DNA from 4 places in the Lysinibacillus sp. NPDC095746 genome. Region 1 is predicted to be linked to each of the others. Evidence: riboswitches for the same ligand, from Rfam matches in the RefSeq annotation. Region 1 holds a riboswitch; each other region holds the start of a gene.
The links. A riboswitch is a leader RNA that binds a small molecule or an ion and turns the genes downstream of it on or off. The one in region 1 is predicted to bind S-adenosylmethionine.

Region 2: linked by a shared signal. The riboswitch ahead of ACIQ7N_RS09055 (O-acetylhomoserine aminocarboxypropyltransferase/cysteine synthase family protein) and the one ahead of ACIQ7N_RS19410 (Na+/H+ antiporter NhaC family protein) in region 1 are both predicted to bind S-adenosylmethionine.
Region 3: linked by a shared signal. The riboswitch ahead of metA (homoserine O-acetyltransferase MetA) and the one ahead of ACIQ7N_RS19410 (Na+/H+ antiporter NhaC family protein) in region 1 are both predicted to bind S-adenosylmethionine.
Region 4: linked by a shared signal. The riboswitch ahead of ACIQ7N_RS10560 (MetQ/NlpA family ABC transporter substrate-binding protein) and the one ahead of ACIQ7N_RS19410 (Na+/H+ antiporter NhaC family protein) in region 1 are both predicted to bind S-adenosylmethionine.

What each region holds. Positions count from the first base shown of each region.
Region 1 covers NZ_JBIWGL010000031.1:40,541-46,440, forward strand. Annotated here, with positions in the region: gene ACIQ7N_RS19390 (VOC family protein) at 1-244, shown strand, start outside; gene crcB (fluoride efflux transporter CrcB) at 940-1,302, shown strand; gene ACIQ7N_RS19400 (fluoride efflux transporter FluC) at 1,299-1,628, shown strand; gene ACIQ7N_RS19405 (hypothetical protein) at 1,659-2,006, shown strand; SAM riboswitch class I at 2,231-2,338, shown strand; gene ACIQ7N_RS19410 (Na+/H+ antiporter NhaC family protein) at 2,446-3,726, shown strand; gene ACIQ7N_RS19415 (MFS transporter) at 3,841-5,040, opposite strand; gene ACIQ7N_RS19420 (DUF3951 domain-containing protein) at 5,407-5,565, opposite strand.
Region 2 covers NZ_JBIWGL010000009.1:98,143-104,042, reverse strand. Annotated here, with positions in the region: gene ACIQ7N_RS09060 (hypothetical protein) at 1-263, opposite strand, end outside; gene ACIQ7N_RS09055 (O-acetylhomoserine aminocarboxypropyltransferase/cysteine synthase family protein) at 610-1,911, opposite strand; SAM riboswitch class I at 2,028-2,140, opposite strand; gene ACIQ7N_RS09050 (glycerol-3-phosphate acyltransferase) at 2,436-3,068, shown strand; gene ACIQ7N_RS09045 (DASS family sodium-coupled anion symporter) at 3,256-4,737, shown strand; gene scpC (succinyl-CoA:acetate CoA-transferase ScpC) at 4,872-5,900, opposite strand, start outside.
Region 3 covers NZ_JBIWGL010000030.1:15,901-21,800, forward strand. Annotated here, with positions in the region: partial or broken gene ACIQ7N_RS19000 (hypothetical protein) at 1-281, shown strand, start outside; gene ACIQ7N_RS19005 (GerAB/ArcD/ProY family transporter) at 470-1,969, shown strand; gene metA (homoserine O-acetyltransferase MetA) at 2,037-2,972, opposite strand; SAM riboswitch class I at 3,109-3,219, opposite strand; gene ACIQ7N_RS19015 (nucleotide excision repair endonuclease) at 3,415-3,786, shown strand; gene ACIQ7N_RS19020 (TrmB family transcriptional regulator) at 3,860-4,642, opposite strand; gene ACIQ7N_RS19025 (TSUP family transporter) at 4,767-5,549, shown strand.
Region 4 covers NZ_JBIWGL010000011.1:132,992-138,891, reverse strand. Annotated here, with positions in the region: gene ACIQ7N_RS10575 (alpha-hydroxy acid oxidase) at 1-772, opposite strand, end outside; gene ACIQ7N_RS10570 (methionine ABC transporter permease) at 786-1,457, opposite strand; gene ACIQ7N_RS10565 (methionine ABC transporter ATP-binding protein) at 1,450-2,475, opposite strand; gene ACIQ7N_RS10560 (MetQ/NlpA family ABC transporter substrate-binding protein) at 2,571-3,404, opposite strand; SAM riboswitch class I at 3,491-3,595, opposite strand; gene ACIQ7N_RS10555 (pyridoxal phosphate-dependent aminotransferase) at 3,772-4,941, opposite strand; gene ACIQ7N_RS10550 (PhzF family phenazine biosynthesis protein) at 5,072-5,866, shown strand.

The DNA.
Region 1 (5,900 bases):
GGATGAAGAAGTCAACACTAGTGACTCAGTCATTATTAATTTATTTTCTAGTGATATTCATAGTATTTATCAAGCTGCACTGGAAAATGAAACAAATATCATTCAAAAACCGACAGTTCAACCATGGAATGCAAAAGAATTAACTTTAGAAGATCCAAATGGATATGTTTTTACAATAACGGAAAGTGTCGATTCCAATAAAGACTTTGATACTGTCATTGACAATGTTAAAGGTCAATTATAGTAATAAAAATTATGATTTGTTTGCAACAGCAAAAACACGTTATCTGTTACACTACTTGTGTTAAATAGCTGGCAGAGTGATAAAAAGAATCCAGTTCAAAAAAAACGGTAAGTAGTGTCCTTAATTTTTCACAAAATACGATTACAAAATTTTCAATTCTGGACCCTAAACGAACAAATCTAGTTCGAGAGGGGCTTCCAGCAATTGATCGGAATAATTTTTAGATTTTCGCCTAACTTTTTAATTTATCACCTAACTTTAATTTATCGCCCATCCTCCCCAAAAAAATTAAAGAATAGTAAACACCGAGACTGTCCCCTGCTTTCCATTAAGGGTGTAAAAATGCCATTCCCTTCGCTCACGCCAACATCCATCGGTGCAAGTTGAATATAAGAGACTCGAGCGTCAAACTTAAACATCAATTATTGTTTTGAACTTTATAGTGTGCTTTTGAAGGCACCAGCTCTATTGTAATAATTATTTTTGTATTATTGTGTTTTCCGTCGACGGAGATTTCAATTGAACGATGTAATCGTATTTGAAACAATAATTTTGCTATGATATAGGGACTTTACCTGAAGTATTTTGGAACGTAAAACGGTGATCTTTTTGAATCTAACTGGTAGAAATATATCTAAAATAGTGTGCACATGATACACTTTTCAATATAGACATTTTAGTAAGGGGTCTTTACTGTGAAATCATTTTTAGCTGTTGGAATTGGCGGATTTTTGGGTGCCATCTGTCGATATAGCCTTGGCCAAGCACTTTCAAATAACGGTGGTTTTCCATTTGCGACACTTTGTATGAACTTAATTGGCTGCTTTTGTTTAGCGTGGCTATTTACAATGTTTACAAAGAGAACGCCTGTTATTATAGGAATTGGTACTGGCTTTTTTGGTGCCTTTACAACCTTTTCGACATTTTCTTTAGAAACACTATTGCTTTTGCAGGATAGTAAATGGCTACAAGCCGTTCTTTATATATTAGTAAGTGTTTTTGGCGGTTTAGCTTGTGCATGGCTAGGATTTAAACTAGCAAAGGGGCGCATCGTATGATAATTATTGGTATCGGTGGACTTTTAGGTGCACTAACACGATTTTATCTAGGAAAATTGATTGTCCATACATACCCATGGGCAACATTTTTTATTAATATAACAGGGTCTTTTGCGCTTGGCTTTTTATTTGCGCTACATCTAAGTGATTGGTTTTGGCATTTAATAGGGATTGGTTTTTTAGGAGCCTATACGACTTTTTCGACATTCGGTTTTGAATGTTTGACGCTCTTGGAGCAGCAAAAATGGAGACAAGCGATTGTTTATATAAGCACTACAGTTATATTCGGCTTATTTTTCGCTACACTTGGCTTTTACCTTGTATAGCCGCATTTTTAAAAAACTAGAGGTGATTTTTTGACACAGCCATCCATTGAACAATTACAAGCGCTTGAAGCTGACATTGAACAAACACTATATAGTTTAATCGACCTAGAACTAGAAGAAAACTTTCTAGAAATGAATACACGCTTTGCACAATTACTTGCAAAGGTACAGGCGGTACAATTAATTGATTATAAGCTTGACGTCCTCGTTGACCCTCAAGCATTTGCAACAGAAACATGTACTCTACTACAAAGTTTAATAGAGGCCAAGGCTAGACCACAAAAAAGACAACGACTTCTAACACATCGTATGATTTTAAAAATATGGTTGCGTAAAAACCAACGCTTTATGACGGAATTTTTACCACAAATGTTTTAAGCGCCCTTTGCTGTCCCAGGGGCGCTTCCTTTTAAAGTTGCAATTGCTGCAACACTTCTTTTATTCCCTACAACTGTTAAATCGAGGTGCTCTAAGCATATTACGGATATTTTCCTCAAAAACTTTTCAGAATATAGCTTTAAAATAAAAATCAAATAAAAATATGTTGCAAAAATTGAATTTTTATTTTAATATTTATTATTGTGAAAAAAATAATATTTTGCTTCTTATCAAGAGAGATGGAGGGACTGGCCCGATGAAATCTCGGCAGCGGAACTTATGATTTAAGTTACTGTGCCAAATCCAGCAGGCAAAGGCTTGATAGATAAGAGGAGTGTTTTATAGATATAAGGCCTCTTCTTGTTAGTACAAGAAGAGGCCTTTTTTTCGTAAAAAGAATGGACAAAAGACGTGTCCAATTTTATTTTTGGAGGTAGACATGAAGAAAGAGAATCCATGGGCGCTAATCCCATTTGTTGTGTTTTTGATTTTATTTATTGGCTCAGGGGTTATTACAGGTGATTTTTACGCCTTTCCTGTCATTGTAGCCATTTCCATTTCAGGCGCTGTCGCTTTAGCGATGAATCGACAAGAATCGTTTGCGCAAAAGGTTGATATTTTTTGCAAAGGCGCAGGAAATTTAAATGTCATGCTAATGGTTGTTATTTTTCTTTTGGCTGGGGCCTTTTCATCGGTAGCAAAAGGCATGGGGGCAGTGGATTCCACTGTAAACTTTGCTTTATCGGTCGTTCCGCCAAATCTGCTTGTTGTAGGCTTATTCATCATTGCCTGCTTTATCTCCCTATCAATGGGGACATCAGTGGGAACGATTGTTGCGCTAGCGCCCATTGGAGTTGGCATAAGCGAGCATATCGAGCTTTCCATGGCTTTAGTAATGGCAGCGATTGTTGGTGGTTCGATGTTTGGCGATAATTTATCTTTTATTTCAGATACAACCATTACTGCCGTTCGTTCACAAGGTGCACAAATGAAGGATAAATTTAAGGTAAATTTTTGGATTGTCTTGCCGGCAGCTATTGTAACGAGTCTTATTTTAGGGTTCATTACAATGGGTGAAACTGCGCAAGTGGAGCATTTAAGCTATAATTGGGTAAAAATTGTTCCCTATATTTTGGTCATTATTTTAGCGTTAGCTGGAATGAATGTTTTCCTTGTTCTAGCATCTGGGATTGTTCTTGCCGGGGCTGTTGGCTTAGCGGATGGCAGCTATCATTTAATGAGCCTTTTTCAAAAGATCGGCGAAGGAATGGCAGGCATGTATGAAATGGCATTCCTTGCGATATTAATAGCTGGAATGGTGGAAGTTATAAAGTATAACGGTGGGATTGACTTTCTACTTCACCTTGCAACAAAAAGGATTAAATCGAAAAAAGGTGCTGAATTTGGTATTGCCGGTCTTGTAGGCCTAACTAATTTATCGACGGCCAATAATACGATTGCTATTTTAATTGCTGGTCCGCTTGCAAAAAATATTGCGGAACAGTATGAGATTGAGCCAAGAAAGTCCGCAAGTATATTAGATATTTTCTCCTGTACGATTCAAGGCCTCCTACCATACGGAGCCCAATTCCTGGCAGCCGCAAGTGTAGCCGGAATTTCACCAGTGAGCATGTTGCAATACTCTTTCTATCCAGTCCTTATAGGAATTTGCGGAACCATCGCTATCCTCATCGGATACCCGAAAGGAAAGAAAGCCTGAGCTTCATACTTAAAAAACATTAATTTACCACTAAATTACTCCAATTGTTTTGCAAGAAATAATCAAAACAATTGGATTTTTTATTGTGATAAGATATTACTTAAAAATTACAAATTACACTTTCTCACTAGTTATTTCGAAACGTCTATATTTGACCATAAATCCAATTCCAAGAATAGGCCCAATCGCTAATATTGTAAAAACCCACTCCCAACCAATAATCCCCTGTATAATCGGGCTTAGGTTTATTGAAAATATAGTAAGTAAGAAACCAATACACATTTGAAAAGTAAGGGCTGTACCTACATAATCAACCTCGGCTATTTCTGAAACTGCAGCTGAAAATTGGGCGGAATCAGCTATGATAGACATCCCCCAAATCATGGAGATTATTAACGTTAACCAAATATACTGCCCAAATGTAAAACCTATTACTAGCGAACAGATAGCACTAATAAACATAGAAATAATCGTTAAATTGGCTCTTCCGATTTTATCCGAGATTAGTCCCCCTATCACACAACCAATCCCTCCAGCAATTCCTATTGAAATAAAGGAGGATAATGCAATAAACCAATGAGGAATTTCTGGTGAATAAGTTAAGAAACTAGCTGTCAAAAAAGCTGGAAGCCATGTCCACATCGCATACAATTCCCACATATGCCCGAAATAACCGTAGTTCGCAAGCATTACTGGTTTATTCAAAATAACTTTTTTTATTAACTTGAAGGAGAAAGGCGATTTATTAGGTACAATTGGGGCATCTTCTAAAATATAAGTTATTATTATAGCCGATAATAAAGCCAATCCTGAAGTACTAATTATCACGAGTTTCCAATTTAACGAAGAGAAAAACATAACTACAAAATGTGGTAATGATGATCCTAATGTTAATGCAGCTATTAAGACTCCGATTGCAAACCCACGTTTTTGTGGAAACCATTGTGATAAAATTTTTACTGCTATTGGATAAACACCTGCAAGAGTTATACCCGTTAAAATTCTAAGTAGAATACCTAAAAAAGCGTAATGGACTAGAATTAGTAAGACATTTAATATTGCGCCTAGAAAAACTGAAATCGCAAAAATCTTTCGGCAATTAAAGCGGTCCGCAACCCCAAAATAGGAACTAAACAATGATCCTATTACAAAGCCAATAGGAATAGCAGCCGAAAGCCAAGCTTCTGAATTGGAGCTAAGGTTCCAAATTTCAATTAATTCGGGTGCAATCACTGATGCACTAAACCATAAGCTTAATGCACATAATTCTGATAATCCAATCCATACCAATGCTCTCCAAGAACCTTGAATCATATTATCCCCCCAAAAATAAATCCGAATCTGCTGCGAGTTCACATAAAGTAACTGTTTTAATTAGTCACGAGCGAAGTTAAGTATCAGGGTAAAGTTCTGATATACGCAAAGCGAAAAGAGTTAACCTTCCAAAAAACAAAATCATTCTTTGATCTATAAAAAAAGGTAGATTGTCAAAACTATTGACTATCCCTTGAATAAATAATACCAAATACAGGATAAAATTCCTTCATAAATCTTATTATCGATAAAAGAAAAAAATCTACTATTATCTCATATTGAAATAATAGTAGATTCTCATATTTTATACTATTAGTTATTTAAAGCCTGCACCTCTACTGTTTGATGTTAGTAACCACCACTTACTTAATTGTCATGTTTACCTCTACCATCCATAGCATTATCAAATGGTGTATACGTCATAGTAGGTACTTTCTTTTTCACAAAAACGCGATATATTGCCCGAACCAAAATGCTTGAAAAAATCAGACTTACAATAAGCGCTATGCTATTCCCAATATTCATGCCATCATCCTATCCTTTCGTTATGGTTTTTCTACTTTGCAAGTGTACTACCAATTAATGTAGGCAACTGTACGATTATATTGTCATCAAATATTGGACATGCCCAGATTGTAAACATAATGATCTTAAATTTTAAATGTAATTAAATATCTATATTCTAATGGTCTACATATTATACTTCGACATTAAGTAAATTTTCCCTGTCGTTTAGTGTTCGTAGCACTATGATCTCGCGCATAAAACATCCTGTTGGACCAAGCGGCCATCGAACACCCTAGTTGTAACGGTAATCCCTCCATTTTGTATTTCATTGACATACTAATTTTCAAACAACA
Region 2 (5,900 bases), on a different contig from region 1:
TTTAAATAATACTCTGTCGCAGGAAGAGGAATATGATTTGCTCCATAGCTTTCATAAGCTTCGAAAACTTCTTTTACTGTATAGCCTTCCTCTTTGACATAAACCATTTCATTAAAAGCAGAATGTCCAAAGTTCTCTTGCCATTTACGTTCAACTGACGCAAGTATGTTTTGAATGGACATGTTGTTCACAAACACATGACCTTCATTTAATTCATAAATAAGATAAGATGCAATGTTTTGCGCACTATACACATTTCCCATTTAAAACACTCCTTTATCATCAGTTTTGTAGCAATAGTAGCTACTGGCTGAGTAACTACTCCTCTTCATCTATTCAAAAGTGGGGGAGCACTTATGAAACTAAATTAGTTTAAGCATTAATTGAAAACATTGGTTCTAGGTTGGTAGCCCTTCGAACACTTTTCTTATTTCCTAGTATAAAACAAGGATTTAAGAAAGTCAATAATACTTATCAAGTTACTAGGTATTAAATTTCCAGCTTCTTCACCAAATGAGGCGAGCGGATGATGTAGCAACCTTTGACGCATGACCAAATGAGGCCTATCGAATGAGAAAATACGTCAACACTACAACAAAGTCCTTTTTATTAAGCTTCTACTTTTTGTTGTGAGGCTGTTACTTGTTCAATAGCTTGTTCTAAATCTTCAATGATGTCCTCTACTGCCTCTAAACCGATGGATAAGCGAATGAGCGACTCGGTTACGCCAGTTTGGATTAGCTCTTCAGCAGATAGTTGCTGATGTGTAGTAGATGCTGGATGAATAATTAATGATTTTGCATCCCCTACATTTGCTACGTGCGAGAATAATTTCACACTATCTATTAATTTACGCCCTGCTTCACGTCCACCTTTAATACCAAATGTAAGCACTGAACCGAAGCCATTTTTTAAATATTTTTTAGCTAAATCATGGGTAGGGAAATCTTCTAAGCCATTGTAATTTACATATTCCACAGATGGGTGGTTTCGTAAATATTCAGCTACCGCTAATGCATTTTCGTTGTGTTTAGGAATACGCAAATGAAGCGTTTCTAAACCTTGTAATAAATTAAATGCTGCATCTGCACTTAATGTTGGACCAAAGTCGCGTAGTAATTGCACACGCAATTTTGTGGCGAATGCTGCCTCTGCTGTGTCAATACCATAACGTAAACCATGATAAGAAGCATCTGGCTCAGTAAAACCTGGGAAACGGCCACGAGTCCAGTCAAACTTCCCTGCATCTACTACAACACCACCTAAAGTTGTTCCGTGGCCACCAATCCATTTTGTTGCGGAATGAACAACAATATCCGCACCGTAGTCAATTGGTGTAGAGCCATATGGTGAAGCAAATGTGCTATCAATAATTAATGGCAAGCCGTTTTCATGTGCTATATTTGCTACTGCTTCAATATCTAGTACCTTTAAACTTGGGTTACCGTAAATTTCAGCGAACACGGCCTTTGTTTTATCAGTAATAGCTGCTCGGAAATTTTCTGGATTTGTTTCGTCTACAAAAATCGTTTTAATACCGTAGTTTGGTAGTGTGTTGGCGAATAAATTATAAGTACCTCCGTATAAAGAGCTACCTGCAACGATTTCATCGCCTGCCCCTGCAAGATTTAAAATGGAAAATGCGATAGCTGCTGCACCAGATGAAAGTGCTACTGCTGCTGTACCGCCTTCTAATAAAGCGACGCGTTTTTCAAAAACATCTACAGTTGGGTTTGTAATTCGTGTGTAAATATTGCCCGCTTCCTCTAAGGCAAAAAGACGTTGCGCATGAGCAGTGTCTTTAAAAACGAAAGCCGTTGAGCGATATATCGGTACTGTTCGTGATCCTGTTACCGGGTCTGGCTCTTGGCCACCGTGTAACAGCAATGTTTCTGGTTTAAATTTTGTCATTGTATACCTCCAAATGGTTATTTTTTTACGATGGTACCGGAGATGAGGAGGATTTTTTAGTAGAAAACAAAAACCCTCTTCAGCTAAGAAGAGGGTTGCGGTTGCAAGTTTTCCTCCCCTTATCTGCCAGATCCAATAAGAATCTGTAGGAATTAGCACCTTAGCAAGTTCATCACTTACTGGTTGCCGGGCATCATAGGGCCTATCCCTCCGCCGCTCTTGATAAGAGTATGAGATTCAATTTCCATCGTTGTTACACAGTATAAACATAGACTTTTTCACTGTCAATACTAAAATTTTATTTTTTCTGAAACTTCCGTCTGCTTTTTTACGTAATACGAACGCATACACTATTTTGATATTTATAGTTTTTATCACAAAATGTGGGGTTGATTACAGTTCCGACTATGTGCTCTCCTAGGGGCGCCCAGTCTCACTCCAATCAACTTTAGGGCATTTGTTATACCAAACGTCATTCCTAACTTTTAGTGACGAGCCTATTTTATTTTGAAAGGAGAATTTTTATGATAAAAGCCGTTATTATTTTTCTTCTTGTTGGTTATTTGATTGGCTGTATTCACGGCTCTAAAGTTGCTCAGTTTTTATCTGGGGTAGATTTAAAAAAGACTGGTCATGGCAATGCAGGTGCCTCTAACGCAACACTTTCCCTCGGCTGGAAATACGGCATATTAGTTGCACTGATCGATATCGGCAAAGGCGTTGCGGCTATAATCTGTGCACATGCCTATTTAGCAGATATAACACAATTAACAGAAATACAAGTTTGGCTCTTTACTTATATTGCAGCTGCTGGTGTCATTCTAGGTCATAATTTCCCATTTTATATGGGCTTCAATGGCGGTAAAGGAACTGCTTCAATCATTGGGATATTACTTGCAATTGATTGGACAATTGGCTTATTTGCACTCATTTTATTTGTTATGTTATCTTTCGTAACGAACTATTTAATTGTCGGTGTACTTGAGTTTTATCTCGTTTTCTGTATAGCCACATATTTATGGATTCCTGGAACAGTCCCAACGATTATAGCCCTATTACTTTTTGGTATAGCCATCATTTTGCATATCGAAAATATTAAGCGCTTGCTGCTAGGAACTGAGCCTAAAGTGACTTCAGCATTCAAAAAGAAAAAATAATATCTTTTGGATATTTTTGTCTTTTCTATGACCATTAATTTTCTCGCAACTTCCCATTATCGCTATATATAGAGGGTATTTCACATACTAGTTTTTTTACAATAAATAGACAAATTAACTTTCTTCATAAAGCATTTTACTAGCCGATGTGAAAATTATAGTCATGTTTAAGAAAGGATGAAAAAGTATGTCTACTTCTGAACAAGCAAAACCAAAACGTAATTTGAAACCACTCTGGATTGGATTAGCCTTCGCTTCATTAATCATCATCACTTTTTTACCTAACAACGGCGATTTACCTATAGCCGGACAACGCGCTTTGGCTATTTTAGCTTTTGCGGTCATCCTTTGGGTTACAGAAGCAGTATCCTATCCCGTTAGCTCTGCTATGATTATTGCTCTCGTTACAATCTTATTAGGGTTAGCTCCATCAATGGAAGATTCAACGAGAGAGCTAGGCACTTCGGATGCATTAAAATTAGCATTAAGTGGATTTAGTAATTCAGCAGTAGCACTAGTAGCCGCAGCACTTTTCCTAGCGGCAGCCATGCAGATTACCAATTTACATAAAAGACTTGCGCTTTGGATCCTTTCACTCGTAGGGACAAAAACGAAAGCCATTGTATTCGGTGCTATTTTAGTATCTATTGCACTCGCATTCTTTGTCCCTTCTGCTACTGCACGTGCAGGCGCAGTTGTGCCAATACTACTTGGGATGGTAGCAGCATTTGGTTTACCACGTGATAGTCGACTTGCTGCTCTACTTGTCATTACCTCTGTGCAAGCTGTCTCTATTTGGAATATTGGTATAAAGACGGCAGCAGCTCAAAATATGGTCGCTTTAAACTTCATCAAAGAACAATTTGGTGTGGATATTTCTTGGGGTGCTTGGTTACTTTATGCAGCTCCCTTCTCAATCATCATGTCAGTCGCTCTATTTTTCATTATGATTACACTAATTAAGCCTGAAACAAGTAATATTGCCGGTGGTAGAGAAGTAATAAAAAAACAGCTTGCAGAACTTGGTCCGTTAAAGGCTCCTGAAATTCGATTAATCATAACATCAGTAGTTTTACTATTTCTCTGGGCTGCTGAGGGCAAACTTCACCCATTCGATACGACAACTGTCACAATCGTTGCAATCGCCATTTTATTAATGCCCAAAATCGGAGTCTATTCATGGAAGCAAGTTGAACCACATATTCCTTGGGGGACAATTATCGTCTTCGCTGTAGGAATTATGCTAGGCACTGTCTTGCTTAATACAAAAGGTGCATCGTGGTTATCTGATAAAGTATTCGGTTCACTTGGTTTAGATTCTATGCCAATTCTTGCAACAATCGCGCTTGTTACTTTATTTAATATTCTTATTCATTTAGGCTTTGCGAGTGCAACAAGCCTAGCATCTGCGCTTGTACCGGTATTCATCGTTTTAGCCTCAACATTAACAACTAATGTCGATCAGGTTGGTTTCGTTATCGTACAACAATTCGTTATTAGCTTCGGCTTCCTCTTACCTATTAGTGCACCGCAAAATATGCTTGCGTATGGGACAGGAGCCTTTACAACAAAAGATTTCTTAAAATCCGGGATTCCATTAACGATTATTGGATACATTCTAGTTCTTTTATTTTCTGCAACCTATTGGAAATGGATTGGTTTACTGTGAGAAGCCAGGGGTTTTTTTAAACAACTGAGGGGATTACCTAATCACTTCTCGAGGATGCTTTTGGATTATATTTTTCTCAAATTTAAAGCCTTGAAGGAACAAGTCAACTGTCCTTCAAGGCTTTTATTACTTTATTATTTCGATAAAGCGGGATTCTTCATCGTACCATTTTTTGCGTAATTCACATGCCATGACAGCGCATTTTCTAGATTGTGTGGCGTATGGTGTCCACCTGTTGCTTCATTGGCATCATTAAAATACTTCCATAATTGCTCACGATATTCCGGATGTGCACAGTGATCGATAATGAGGCCAACCCGTTCTTTTGGAGCAAGTCCACGTAGGTCTGCTACTCCCTGCTCTGTGACGATTACATCTACATCATGCTCTGTATGGTCTACATGTGAGACCATTGGAACGATACTAGAAATATTTCCGCCTTTCGCGTATGATTTCGTGACGAAAATACCTAATCTCGCATTACGTGCAAAGTCCCCGGAGCCGCCAATTCCATTCATCATTTTTGTGCCAGAAACATGCGTAGAATTCACATTCCCATAAATATCTACCTCTAGCGCTGTATTAACAGAAATTAACCCGAGTCGGCGAATAATTTCTGGTTGGTTAGAAATTTCTTGCGGACGTAATACTAGTTTATCTGCATATTTTTCAAAATTACCATAAACTCGGTTTCCAACTTCCTCAGAAAGGGTAATAGAAGTAGCAGATGCAAAGTTTACCTTCCCTGCATCAATTAATTCGAATACGGCATCTTGCAGTACTTCTGAATATACTTCTAAGTTCTCAAACTCAGAATCTTTAAAGCCTAATAAAACAGCATTAGCTACTGAGCCTACACCTGATTGAATGGGTCTTAAGCTTGTTGTTAAACGACCTATTTTAATTTCTTCACGTAGGAAGTTTAATAAATGATTGGCCATAATACCTGTTTCTTCATCTGCAGGAACAATCGTTGATGGTGCATCTAAAATATCTGAAATCACAATGCCTTTTACTTTATCTAAATCTAGTCGTATACCAATTGTGCCAAGCCGATCGGATACGTGTTGTAACGGAATCGGATCACGTTTCCCCTGTTGTCCCGGTACAAAAATATCATGGACACCTTCTAATGCATCAAGCTGAGCTATGTTCAACTCAAT
Region 3 (5,900 bases), on a different contig from region 1:
CAATAGCAACAACAATGCTGGTAATTCCCTACCGAGTAATAATAGCAACAATGGCGGAAACTCTTATCAAAGTGACAGTAACAGTAATGACGAAAATTCTACTCAGAGTAGTAGTAGCAACAATGCTGATAATTCTTCTCAGAGTAATAGTAGCAACAATGCTGGTAATTCTACTCAGAGTAATAGTAGCAACATTGCTAATAATTCTACTCAGACTAATAGTAGCAACAATGCTGGTAAAACCTCTCACAGTTAGTAGCAGTAATGCCGGAAAACGCTAAACAAAGTGCAAGTAATAGCAATAGCAGAAATCCTTCGCAGAATAATAATAACGGCAATACTACACAGAATGATAGCGATACCTGGCCCACTAGACTTACTTACTTTTATTTTTTCAACAATTAAAGATTTAATTGTCACTCTGGCAATAATAAGGAACTTTATGTTAAGAGAAAAGGGGTAGGTTCATATGGAAAAAGAAATAATTAGCTCAAGACAATTTATGATCATTACCCTTCTCTCTTCAATTGGAACAGCCATTTTAATTAGCCCTGCTAGTGTAACAAGTGAAGCAAAACAAGATGCCTGGATTGCAGCGATCATTAGTGTCGTTTTAAGTTTACTCTTAATAAAGCTTTTCGTTACTGTAGGAAAACGGACACCTACCCTTACATTTGTTGAGGCAAATGAAAAGATATTAGGTCGCTTTTTCGGAAAAATAACTTCGATTGGCTTTATTATTCTATCCTTTCTTTCTGCTGGTGAATTATTATATTTCATTGGCATTTTCATGAAAACTGAAATAATGCCAGAAACACCTACAATGGCCTTTGCATTTCTGTTCAGTATTATCATTATTTATGCAGCATTTCTAGGGATTGAAGTTTTTGCCCGTTCTACAGAAATACTATTCGCAATGTTTATTTTAATTTTTATTTTATTTGTAGTTTGTATTTCACCATCCGTCCATATGGAAAATCTACAGCCAATAATGGAAGCACCAACAAAATCATTATTCTTTAGTATTATTCGATTAATGGGTATTTTTTCATTCCCACTTGTCATATTATTAATGATTTTTCCTTCTTCTGTTAACGTCCATGAATCAGCACAAAAAGCTTTTTACATTGGGACAATTCTTGGGGGGATTGTCTTAATTGCAATCATCACACTGGCTATCCTTGTCCTAGGTCCGGCAAATACAGCTTCTAGGACATTTCCTAGCTATTCATTAGCCCAAAGAATTTCAATCGGGAATTTTTTGCAGCGTATTGAAGTTATTATGGCAACCATGTGGATAATATCAATTTATATTAAAACTTTTATGTTTTTTTATGCTGGGGTCATCGGCATCGCGCAAATATGTAAAATTAACAATCATCGACCGCTCATTTTTCCATTCGGAATGATTATCCTTGGACTTTCACAAATTGTTCATCCTAATATCATTCATTCAGAAATTTACAATAGAGAAATCTGGCCTATTTTTTCCTTTTTTTTCGCAATCTTATTACCATTAGTTTTACTACTTGTCGCGAAAATTCGCAAAATTAACGGGAATCAAGGAAATAATTCACAAAGTAATTGTAGTATACAGATTGAAAGTCGTAGTAATGGCGGAAATGCTACTCAAAGTGCAGGTAGTAGTAATAACGGTAACTCTACTCAAAATAATAATAGCAACCATGGTGGAAATTCTTCTCAAAGTGGAAGTAGCAACAATGGTGGAAATGCTACTCAAAATGCAAGTAGTGATAATAATGATAATTCTACACAAAGTGCAAGTAGCAACAATGGCGGAAATGCTACTCAAAATGAAAATAGTAGTAATAACGAAACTACTACACAAAGTGCTAGTAACAGCGAAAATCCTTCGCAAAGTGATAGTAGCAGTAATACAACACAGAATGAAAGCGATACCGGTAATGCTCCAAGCAGTGATAGAGATAAACATTCATCAGAAAATTAAAAAGCATAATGTTAAAAATGATGACCCTGAGATATAAAAGATCATCATTTTTTTAATTGCTACAGTGTTAAATATGATATTCAATTTGATCAACGAAATCCCATTCGTATGGTGTTTCTTGGTAAACATAGTAGTTCAACCAATTCGAGAATAATAAATGTGTATGGGCACGCCACGAATTAATCGGTTCATTTGCTGGATTATCATGTGGGAAGTAATTTACTGGTACATCAATATCTAATCCTTTCGCAACATCACGACTATACTCATCAGCTAAAGTTGTCGCGTCATATTCAAGATGGCCAGTAATCATAATATTTTTATTATCCTTAGATTGCACAATGAAAACACCAGCATCTTCCGAATAAGATAGTAATCGTAAATCAGGATGACTAAGTACTTCATCAATTGAAACAGATGTATAACGTGAATGTGGTGCCGTAAATGAATCGCTAAAGCCACGTACTAAATCCACTGTTAAATCTGTGATAACATGCGAATATACACCTGAGCATTTAGCAGGAAGCTCTATTTTACCGATACCGTAATGATGGTATAACGCTGCCTGTGCACCCCAACATATATGTAAAACCGATGTTACGTTTGCCTTGGACCAATCCATAATTTCTGAAATTTCCTGCCAGTAGTTTACCTCTTCAAATGCCATTTTTTCTACTGGTGCACCCGTAATAATCATGCCGTCATAGCGGCGATGACGAATTTGATTAAAGGTTGTGTAAAATAACTGCAAATGTGATTTACTAACATTTTTCGATTCATGCGTAGCTGTATTTAAAAATGTAATATTCACTTGTAACGGTGTATTCCCCAATAAACGAAGTAATTGCAGCTCTGTTTTTTCTTTTTCTGGCATTAAATTTAAAATTAATATATTTAACGGGCGAATTTGTTGAGTTTTCGCTCTGTCCTCTTCCATAACGAAGATTTTTTCCTCACGTAAATGTTCTCCAGCTGGTAAGTTTTTCGGAATATTAATTGGCATCTTGCATTCCCCTCTCTTTTATTTCTTTTGTTCCATCAATGCACGGGCCCTGCGCAAAGCTCAATATCAAACGATGAAATTAAAAAATCCCCCTCATTCCATAAGAGATAGAATGAGAAGGATTTTTCCACGTCCACTCTTATCTCTCAAAGGATAAATCCTTTGCTGGAATTAGCACCTTTCTAACTTTCGTTAGAGGTTGCTGAAGCGTCATCGGGCCAAATCCCTCAACTTCTCATGATAAGATTATTTAATTAAAAAGAATTGTAACATGAACAATTAAGAATATCAATAATACATAGAATATTTTGTTATTAATCATGCATGTCATGATGTCATTTGTTTAACACTAAACTTGAATGTTTACATTCATTATTTGATGGTAAACATGCTGTACTTATGTTAACATATACCTTTAGTAACAGAGAGGAACGTGAATAGTTTGATTAAAATTGATTTTCCAAAACCAGATGTAGTAATTCGCCAACGCGAACAAGATTTAAAGCCAGGAGATGTACCAATCACACCATACCATGGTTTTATCGACTTCCATAAAATCACTCGTGAAAAGGGTGGTATTTTCTTATTCTACAATGAAGAGAACGAACTTTTATTTGTAGGGAAAGCACGTAAAATTCGTCAACGTATTAAAAAGCATTTTGAGGACAATGTGTCACCGATGAAAAATCATCGTGATGAAGTTTTCAAAATTGAAGTGTATGAAGTGGAAGATCCAATGGAACGTGAAATTTATGAAACGTACGCGATCAATTCATTCCGCGCTAAATACAATGTCGATAAAGTATTTTATTAATAATTAACGAAAAAAAGAATCTGCTCGCCTTATGTAATGTACATGACGGCTTGCAGATTCTTTTTCAATACTTTCATTCTAAGAAAAATGCTTTACGTTCTTTCGTAATCCATTCCTCAAGCTCCGTATCATCGCGCTTTAAAAGGCGATTAATAAGCACGTCATGCCAGATATAATCCTCTAATAAATAAATATGAACAGGATCATTGGTAATAAAAGCCGTTTCGTGTTTTGCCGGAGAGTGACCATAAATCATCTCTTGACCATCTACAGACAAAATAAACCAATGTGGCGTAGAAGTTTTTCTCGTATATTGTGTAGTACGATGCTGATCTAAGGGTGAAACATTTTCATCCACATTCAATGTAATACCATGAATCGGAATATGCTGTGCGACCTCTTGTATAGCTTCTCGTAATTCCCCATACATATCTTCCCACATCGATAATATGACTTTTTTCTCCGCTTTTTTTAATAATGACTGACAATAATTGACGATTGCCTCTTTTCCTTTTATCGTGACAACTTTATGCTCCGCTTCCTGCTCTTTTACTTCTAATTTTTCTAATTGATCACTAATCGATGTGAAATTCGATTGCCAACGTTGCTGAATTTGCTGTAAAAACACAGCGACAGGAATGGAAGAGTATATCGTTTGATCTGCCGTTTCTTCTTTCAGTACTAACCCTTTTTCAACAAGTACATCAAGTATGTCGTATATTCTTGCACGAGGGATACCGGAGTTTTTACTTACTTGATAGGCACTAACATGACTATTTTGTACGAGTGCAATATAGGCCTTCGCTTCATATTCTGTGAATCCTAGTTCTTTTAATTGCGCGATTAATTCAACCATTCGATCCCTCCATTTCCTTTATTATAAGTTAAGGCTATGAAGATAAGCCAATAAAAAATAATTCTTTACAGCAAAGTGAAATTTAGTTACTATTTCAGTAGTAACTATCAAAAGAGGTGTAAACATGCTATTTGAAGTAGATGTAAATGTAGTCATATTATTAATATCTTTTGGATTTTTAGCCGCCTTTGTGGATGCAGTTGTTGGAGGTGGAGGCTTAATTGCGTTACCTGCCCTTATGTTTGCTGGTTTAAATCCAGCAGCGGCAGTAGCCACTAATAAACTTGCCGGCACCATGGGTTCTTTAACATCAACCATTTCTTTTTATCGATCTGGTCAGCTAGAAATTCGTTCGGTTATTAAATACTTTCCCCTAGCCTTTGTGGGATCACTTTTTGGTGCATGGACCGTTCATTTGATTAATCCCGAATTACTAAAACCACTTATGCTCATAATGCTTGCTGCTGTTGCCGTCTATACAATCTTTAAAAAAGATTGGGGTTCAGTAGCTGCAGTCAAAAATTTAAAGTTTACGCACTTAGTCCTATTCATGCTGTTGTTATTTACAATTGGGTTTTATGATGGGTTTCTTGGTCCAGGAACTGGCTCATTTTTAATCTTCAGCTTTTTATTAGTCGGCTTCGATTTCTTAAAGGCAGCAGGAAACGCGAAATTTTTAAACTTAGCAAGTAATTTTGCCGGCCTTTTAATGTTCGCCTACTTAGGTCAGATTCATTATGCTTATGGTTTACTAATGGGTATCGCTCAAATTGCCGGTGCATTTGTAGGATCACGTATGGCGATTAAAAAAGGTAGCAGCTTTGTCCGCGTATTATTTATTATTGTAACGATTACTTTGTTAACTAAAAATGCTTATGATTACATAAAAAACGCCGTAGATATCTAGCTCTACGGTGTCTTAGCTTGTCGATAAATTTTGGCGTTCTGTTTCTTTAATTTTGGGAGGCTTTTTGTCATTTCGGAGGGGATTTTTGGGTCCTATCCTTCGCTCAGTAGAGGCTTTCCGTCGCTTCAGAGGGACTTTCCGTCTCTTTGAACTTTCTATCCATCAATCCAGAGATTCTATCCACGATTTCGAATGTTCTATCCACGTTTTGGGTGATTCTATCCATCATTTGGAGGGTCTATCCGTCGCTTCAGAGGGACTTTCCGTCTCTTCGGAGAGGCTTTCCGTCACTTGGGAGGGTCTTTCCGTCACTTTGAACTTCTATCCATCAATCCAGAGATTCTATCCACG
Region 4 (5,900 bases), on a different contig from region 1:
GATGCAAGATCCCTTTTAACAACATAGGGAGATTCGAACGGCGCTTTAATTCACGTACATTGTCCCAATTTAATGTTGGATGGAATATATTTTGCAATACGCCTTGTATATATGACTCGAATGAATTATCTGGTAAGGAAGCAGTAAAAACAGGGTCATTCATATAGTTTCCTCGTGCATACCCAAGCTTTAATGGTGAAAATTGATTACGAACATCCTCTTCACGCCAGCCAAGCATGACTGTATCTATAGTTAAAACGATAGCCTCAAAACCAGCAGCCTCGGCTCGAGCGGCCATGCTATAGGCAATTTCCTCATTTGTTGACCAATATAATTGAAACCATTTAGTAGCAGTGGGAGCTGTTTGTGCCACATCCTCGAGTGCATAGCTTGAAACTGTGCTTTGAATATAAGGGATTTTTAATTGATCAGCTGCACGTGCAACGGCTAGCTCTCCTTCGTCATGCGCCATTTTGTTCATGCCAACAGGAGCAAATAAGAACGGAGTTGGATATATTTTTCCGAACAGTTCAATCGATGTATCAATACTTGAAACATCTTGTAAAAAGCGTGGAATGATAGAGTATTTTTCAAAGGCTGTACGGTTATTCCTTAATGTTTGCTCGCCGCCAGCGCCTGAACGGATGTAACCAAACGGACCAGCTTCCAATTTTTCTGCAACTGCCTTTTCTAAATCTGTAAAGCAAATAGGGAAGGGGGCTTGTGCATTAATATTTTTTAACAGTAGATCGCTATGTGTTATCTTTGTCATCGTAAACCTCCTACTAATCTTTCTTTAACTTCGCAGCAAAGCGGTTACCTAGTGATTGAATACTCTGCACGAGGATGATTAAGATGAACACTGTCGCATACATCACGTCAACCTCATAGCGTAAATGGCCGTAACGGTATGCGAGATCACCTAGACCACCAGCACCAACCATTCCTGCCATTGCTGTTGCTCCTATAAGACCGATTGTGGCAATCGTTAAACCTAAAATAATGGATGGGCGAGCCTCACGTAATAAGACGTTCCAAATAATATGACGACGTTTAATACCCATTGCTGTATAAGCTTCCACAACACCTGGATCTACTTCTAAAAGTGCTGTTTCCATAAGTCGCGCAATATAAGGCGCTGTATAAACAACAAGCGGCACAATAACACCTTTTACACCAATAGTTGTGCCGACGATTAGCTTCGTGAACGGTAAAATGAAAAATAGTAAAATAATGAACGGTACAGAGCGAATAATATTAATAAATAAATTGAAAAATTGGTAGAGAAATTTATTTTCAAACGATTGCCCCGGGCGAGTTAAAACGATTAAAAGCCCCAAAGGAATCCCAATTAAAATAGAAAAGAATAATGAAATCCCAACCATTTGGAAGGTTTCGAGAATGGATTTCCCAATAACATCTGACCAATCTGCAAAGAAGCTTTGAATGCTAGTCATTTAATTCGCCTCCTAATACCTCAATGCTTACCCCGTTTTCTGTAAAATACTTAAGTGCTTTTTCTACGATATGTGCTTCACCGTGTAGATGCACGATAATATTACCGACAATGCCATTTTTTAATTCTATGATATTGGCTGATAAAATATTTGGTTGCACATCATAAACTTTACTCACTTCTGCTAGTAATGGTTTACCCGTACTTTCACCAAGGAATGTTAAACGAATAACACTTCCCGAAACATTTAATTGTTTGATAAGAGAAGGGGATAAATTACGTTGAGAAATGGTATTTAAAAATTTTCGTGTCGTTGGATGCTGGGGCTTCGAAAATAGTTCTATAGCAGAGCTAAATTCCACAACCGCCCCTGATTCAAGAACGGAAACAGCATCGCAAATTTTTTGAATAACATTCATTTCATGTGTAATAAGTAAAATCGTGATGCCTAGCTCACGATTAATTTTCAAGAGAAGCTCAAGAATGGCGTCCGTTGTTTCGGGGTCGAGTGCACTTGTCGCTTCATCACTAAGCAAAATCTCAGGCTCTTGGGCAAGGGCACGTGCAATAGCGACACGTTGCTTTTGACCACCTGAAAGCTGGCTAGGATAGCTATCTAATTTCTCCGTTAGGCCAACAATTTCTGCATATTTTGCAACGCGTTTTTTTACTTCAGAGTCGTTATAGCCAAGAAGCTTTAATGGTATCGAGATATTGTTGTAAACAGTCGCCGTTTTTAAAAGGTTAAAATGCTGGAAGATCATCCCGATTTTTTGCCGAGTTTTGCGAAGGTCGTTTAGAGAAAGGGAAGTTATATCGACATGATCGATAAATACTTTTCCTGTTGTCGGACGCTCTAATAAATTCACACAGCGAATAAGGGTACTCTTTCCTGCACCACTGTAGCCGATAACCCCATGAATTTCACCTTTTTTGACATGCAGGTTAATACCATCTACTGCTTTGACGATACCATTTTTAGTTTTAAATTCTTTTGTTATATTTTCTAGTTGAATCATAAGGTGATATCTCCTTTCTAAGTCCTTCGATAAAGCAAGAATCTGCTAGCTTTCCTGTAGGAGTCTCGCAGATTCTTGATATACTTAATCGTCACTTACCAGCTTGGAATTATGGAGCCTTGGAATTTTTCTTCAATAAATTTGCGCACCTCATCAGATTGATAAGCTTCAACAAATTTTTTGATCGTTGGGTCATCCTTGTTTTCAGCACGCACCACAATGTAGTTCACATATGGAGAGTCCGTAGATTCTAAAAGAATGGAGTCTTTTTTAGGATTAATGCCAGCATCAAGAGCGAAGTTTGTATTAATGGCAGCTACATCTACTTCACTAAGCTGTTTAGGAATTTGTGCAGCCTCTAATTCAATGAATTTCAAATTCTTTTTGTTTTCTTCCACATCGCGAATAGATGCTGTTAAGTCTGCACCGTCTTTTAATTTAATGATGCCTGCCTCTTGAAGGACAAATAGAGCACGAGCCCCGTTCGTTGGATCATTCGGTAATCCGAATGTAGCACCATCTGGAACGTCATCGAATGATTTATATTTCTCGGAGTATATGCCCATAGGAGTTAAAATTGTTTTTCCTACTGGCACTAAATCTGTTTTGTGATCTTTGTTAAATGCATCGAGGAAAGGCTCGTGTTGATAGCTGTTTACATCAAGATCACCCTCGGCTAACGATGTATTTGGTAAAACATAATCAGAAAACGTTTTTAGTTCTACCTCTAAGCCATTTTCTTTGGCAACTTTTGCTGCAGCCTCTGCAATTTGTTCGTGTGGACCAGAAGTTACACCTACTACAATCTTATTTTCATTAATAGTCTTACTTTGACTATCCTTACTATTTTCTTTAGTACCACAGCCCACTAATGCTGCTACTAATGTAAGACTTGCTAAACCTAATAAAATCTTGTTTTTCTTTTTCATGAAACATACCTCCAAAGTTGTTTTATCGGTAATAAAAATAAAAAAACTCTCTTAAAAATTAAGAGAGGCTCATGAAAAATTGTCCTCTCTTATCTTTCAAACAATGATTGTTTGCTGGAATTAGCACCTTCCTTAAAAAAGGAGGTTGCCGAGCTTCATAGGGCCAGTCCCTCAGCTACTCTTGATAAGAGATTTATAATATTTTTTTGTAAATCCGATAGAACTAATATAAATTATAGGATTTAGTAAGTCAATTGAATTTTTAAAATTTTTCATTTTATTTTAATGTTTAGTCGCGAAAGAAGAGAGAGAAAAAACTGTCCCTATAGCAAGTCTGAGCTAATGGAACAGTTTTTGATTGAAATGTTCACGGGTTAAATAAGTTTAATTTTTCAATTCTGCTGATCGCTTCACGTAAGCGGTCTTCGCTAACAAGTAAACCAACCCGTACAAAGCCTTCACCATATTGACCGAAGCCATTGCCTGCAGCTACTGCGATATCAGCTTTGTCGAGCAATATATCGGCAAATTGTTCACTCGTAAAACCTAGTGGAACAGGGAGCCATGCAAAAAAAGAGCCTCTCGGTGCTGTTACTTGCCAACCAATTCGCTGAGCTTCTTCGATCAGGACGTTTCGTCGACGCTCATAAGTCGCTCTTAGCTTATCTGCACAACTTTGGGAAGCAGTAAGTGCAACTGCCGCGGCTTGTTGTACGGCAGGAAATTGACTACAAAATAGATGATCTTGAATAAGGTTAATGGCTGCGATAATGTCGGGTTTACCAACAGCGAAACCAATGCGCCAGCCTGCCATATTATACGTTTTGGATAATGTATACATTTCGATACCGACATCTTTAGCACTATCAGCTTGCAGGAAGCTGATAGGTTTATGGCCGTCAAATCCAATCGCTCCGTAGGCAAAATCATGTGCGACGATAATATTATGCTCTTTTGCAAAGCGTACTGTTTCCTCGAAAAATTCCAATGTTGCAGTACCGCCAGTTGGATTATTCGGGTAATTCAAGTACAGTAACTTCGCCTTTTCCTTTACTTCATCGGATAAAGCAGTATAGTCTGGCAGGAAATCATTTTCTGCGAAAAGAGGCATAACTTCAAAATTAACATCACCTAATACGACACCAGATAAGTAATCTGGATATCCAGGATCAGGTAATAGCATAGTGTCACCGGGGTTTAAAACAGCTAACGGTAGCTCAACAAGACCAATTTTCGTACCACCGAGAATAGCAACCTCTGTATCAGGGTCAATGTCCACATTGTATTCACGTTTGTAGAAGCTTGCTGCTGCTTGGCGTAATTCTGCTATGCCGCGAAATGGAGAGTATTGATGATTTTGGGGATTTTCTGCCGCCTCCTGTAATGCTTTAATAATGTGTGAAGGAGTGGGTTGATCTGGATTACCTTGACCAAGATTGATAACATCACGTCCTTCAGCAAGAGCAGCGTTTACTTTTTGCACAAGTGCTGCAAAAAATTGAGTTGGGAGTTGCTGTAGTTTTTTTGAGAATTCCATGCACGTCCACCTTTTTCAGAATATAATAATTATTGAAGATATGATGCACATAATATTACTTTTTTTAGTAATTGTCTAGAGTATTTTCAGATAACTAAAAATCAAAAGTGACGCAAATGAGGTGGGAAAATTGAACAAAGTCTCGTATTTTATCGTCAATGCTTTTACTACAGAGCTTTACAAGGGAAATCCCGCAGCAGTATGTTTACTTGATTCAACGATACCTGAGTCGACCATGCAAAAAATTGCTCAAGAGATCCCGGTACCAACAACAGCTTTTGTTCAAAGGAAGGATAATCATTTTTTTCTTAGATGGTTTACGCCTGCAAAGGAAATACCGATTTGTGGACACGGAACAATCGCTAGCGCTTTTTTACTTTGGAAACAAGGGATTGTACCTATCAATTCTTCGATTATATTCCAGACTGTAAGTGGCCCTTTACAAGCAAATTGGTTCAATGAATTAGTTGAAATAACAATTCAAAAGTATCAGTTAGAAGAGATTGAATGTCCTTTGGGGCTTGAAGAATGGCTAGGTGTGAAGCCAACATATGTAGGGAAAACAGAATTGGATTATATAGTGGAGTTAAGTCACGAAGAGTATATTGCAGATTTCAAAGCTGATTTTCAAGCGATGAAACAGTTCCCGGTACGTGGTGTTTGTATTACAAGTCGTTCTAAAGATGAGGGGATTGATATTGTCTCAAGATTCTTTTCTCCAGCACAAGGCATCGATGAAGACCATGTAAATGGTTCCACTCATGGTGCGCTAGGGCCTTACTGGTGTGCAAAATTATTAAAAGAAAACATTGTGAGTAAACAGCTTTCAAAACGAGGTGGCTTATTGTACGTTACACCAAAAATAAAAGATGTTGCTATTGCGGGTTCTGCAGTTCAAGTATTAAGTGGTGAAATAATAATCTAAATATGGAGCTTAAACCATGGAAGTCAGGTTGATT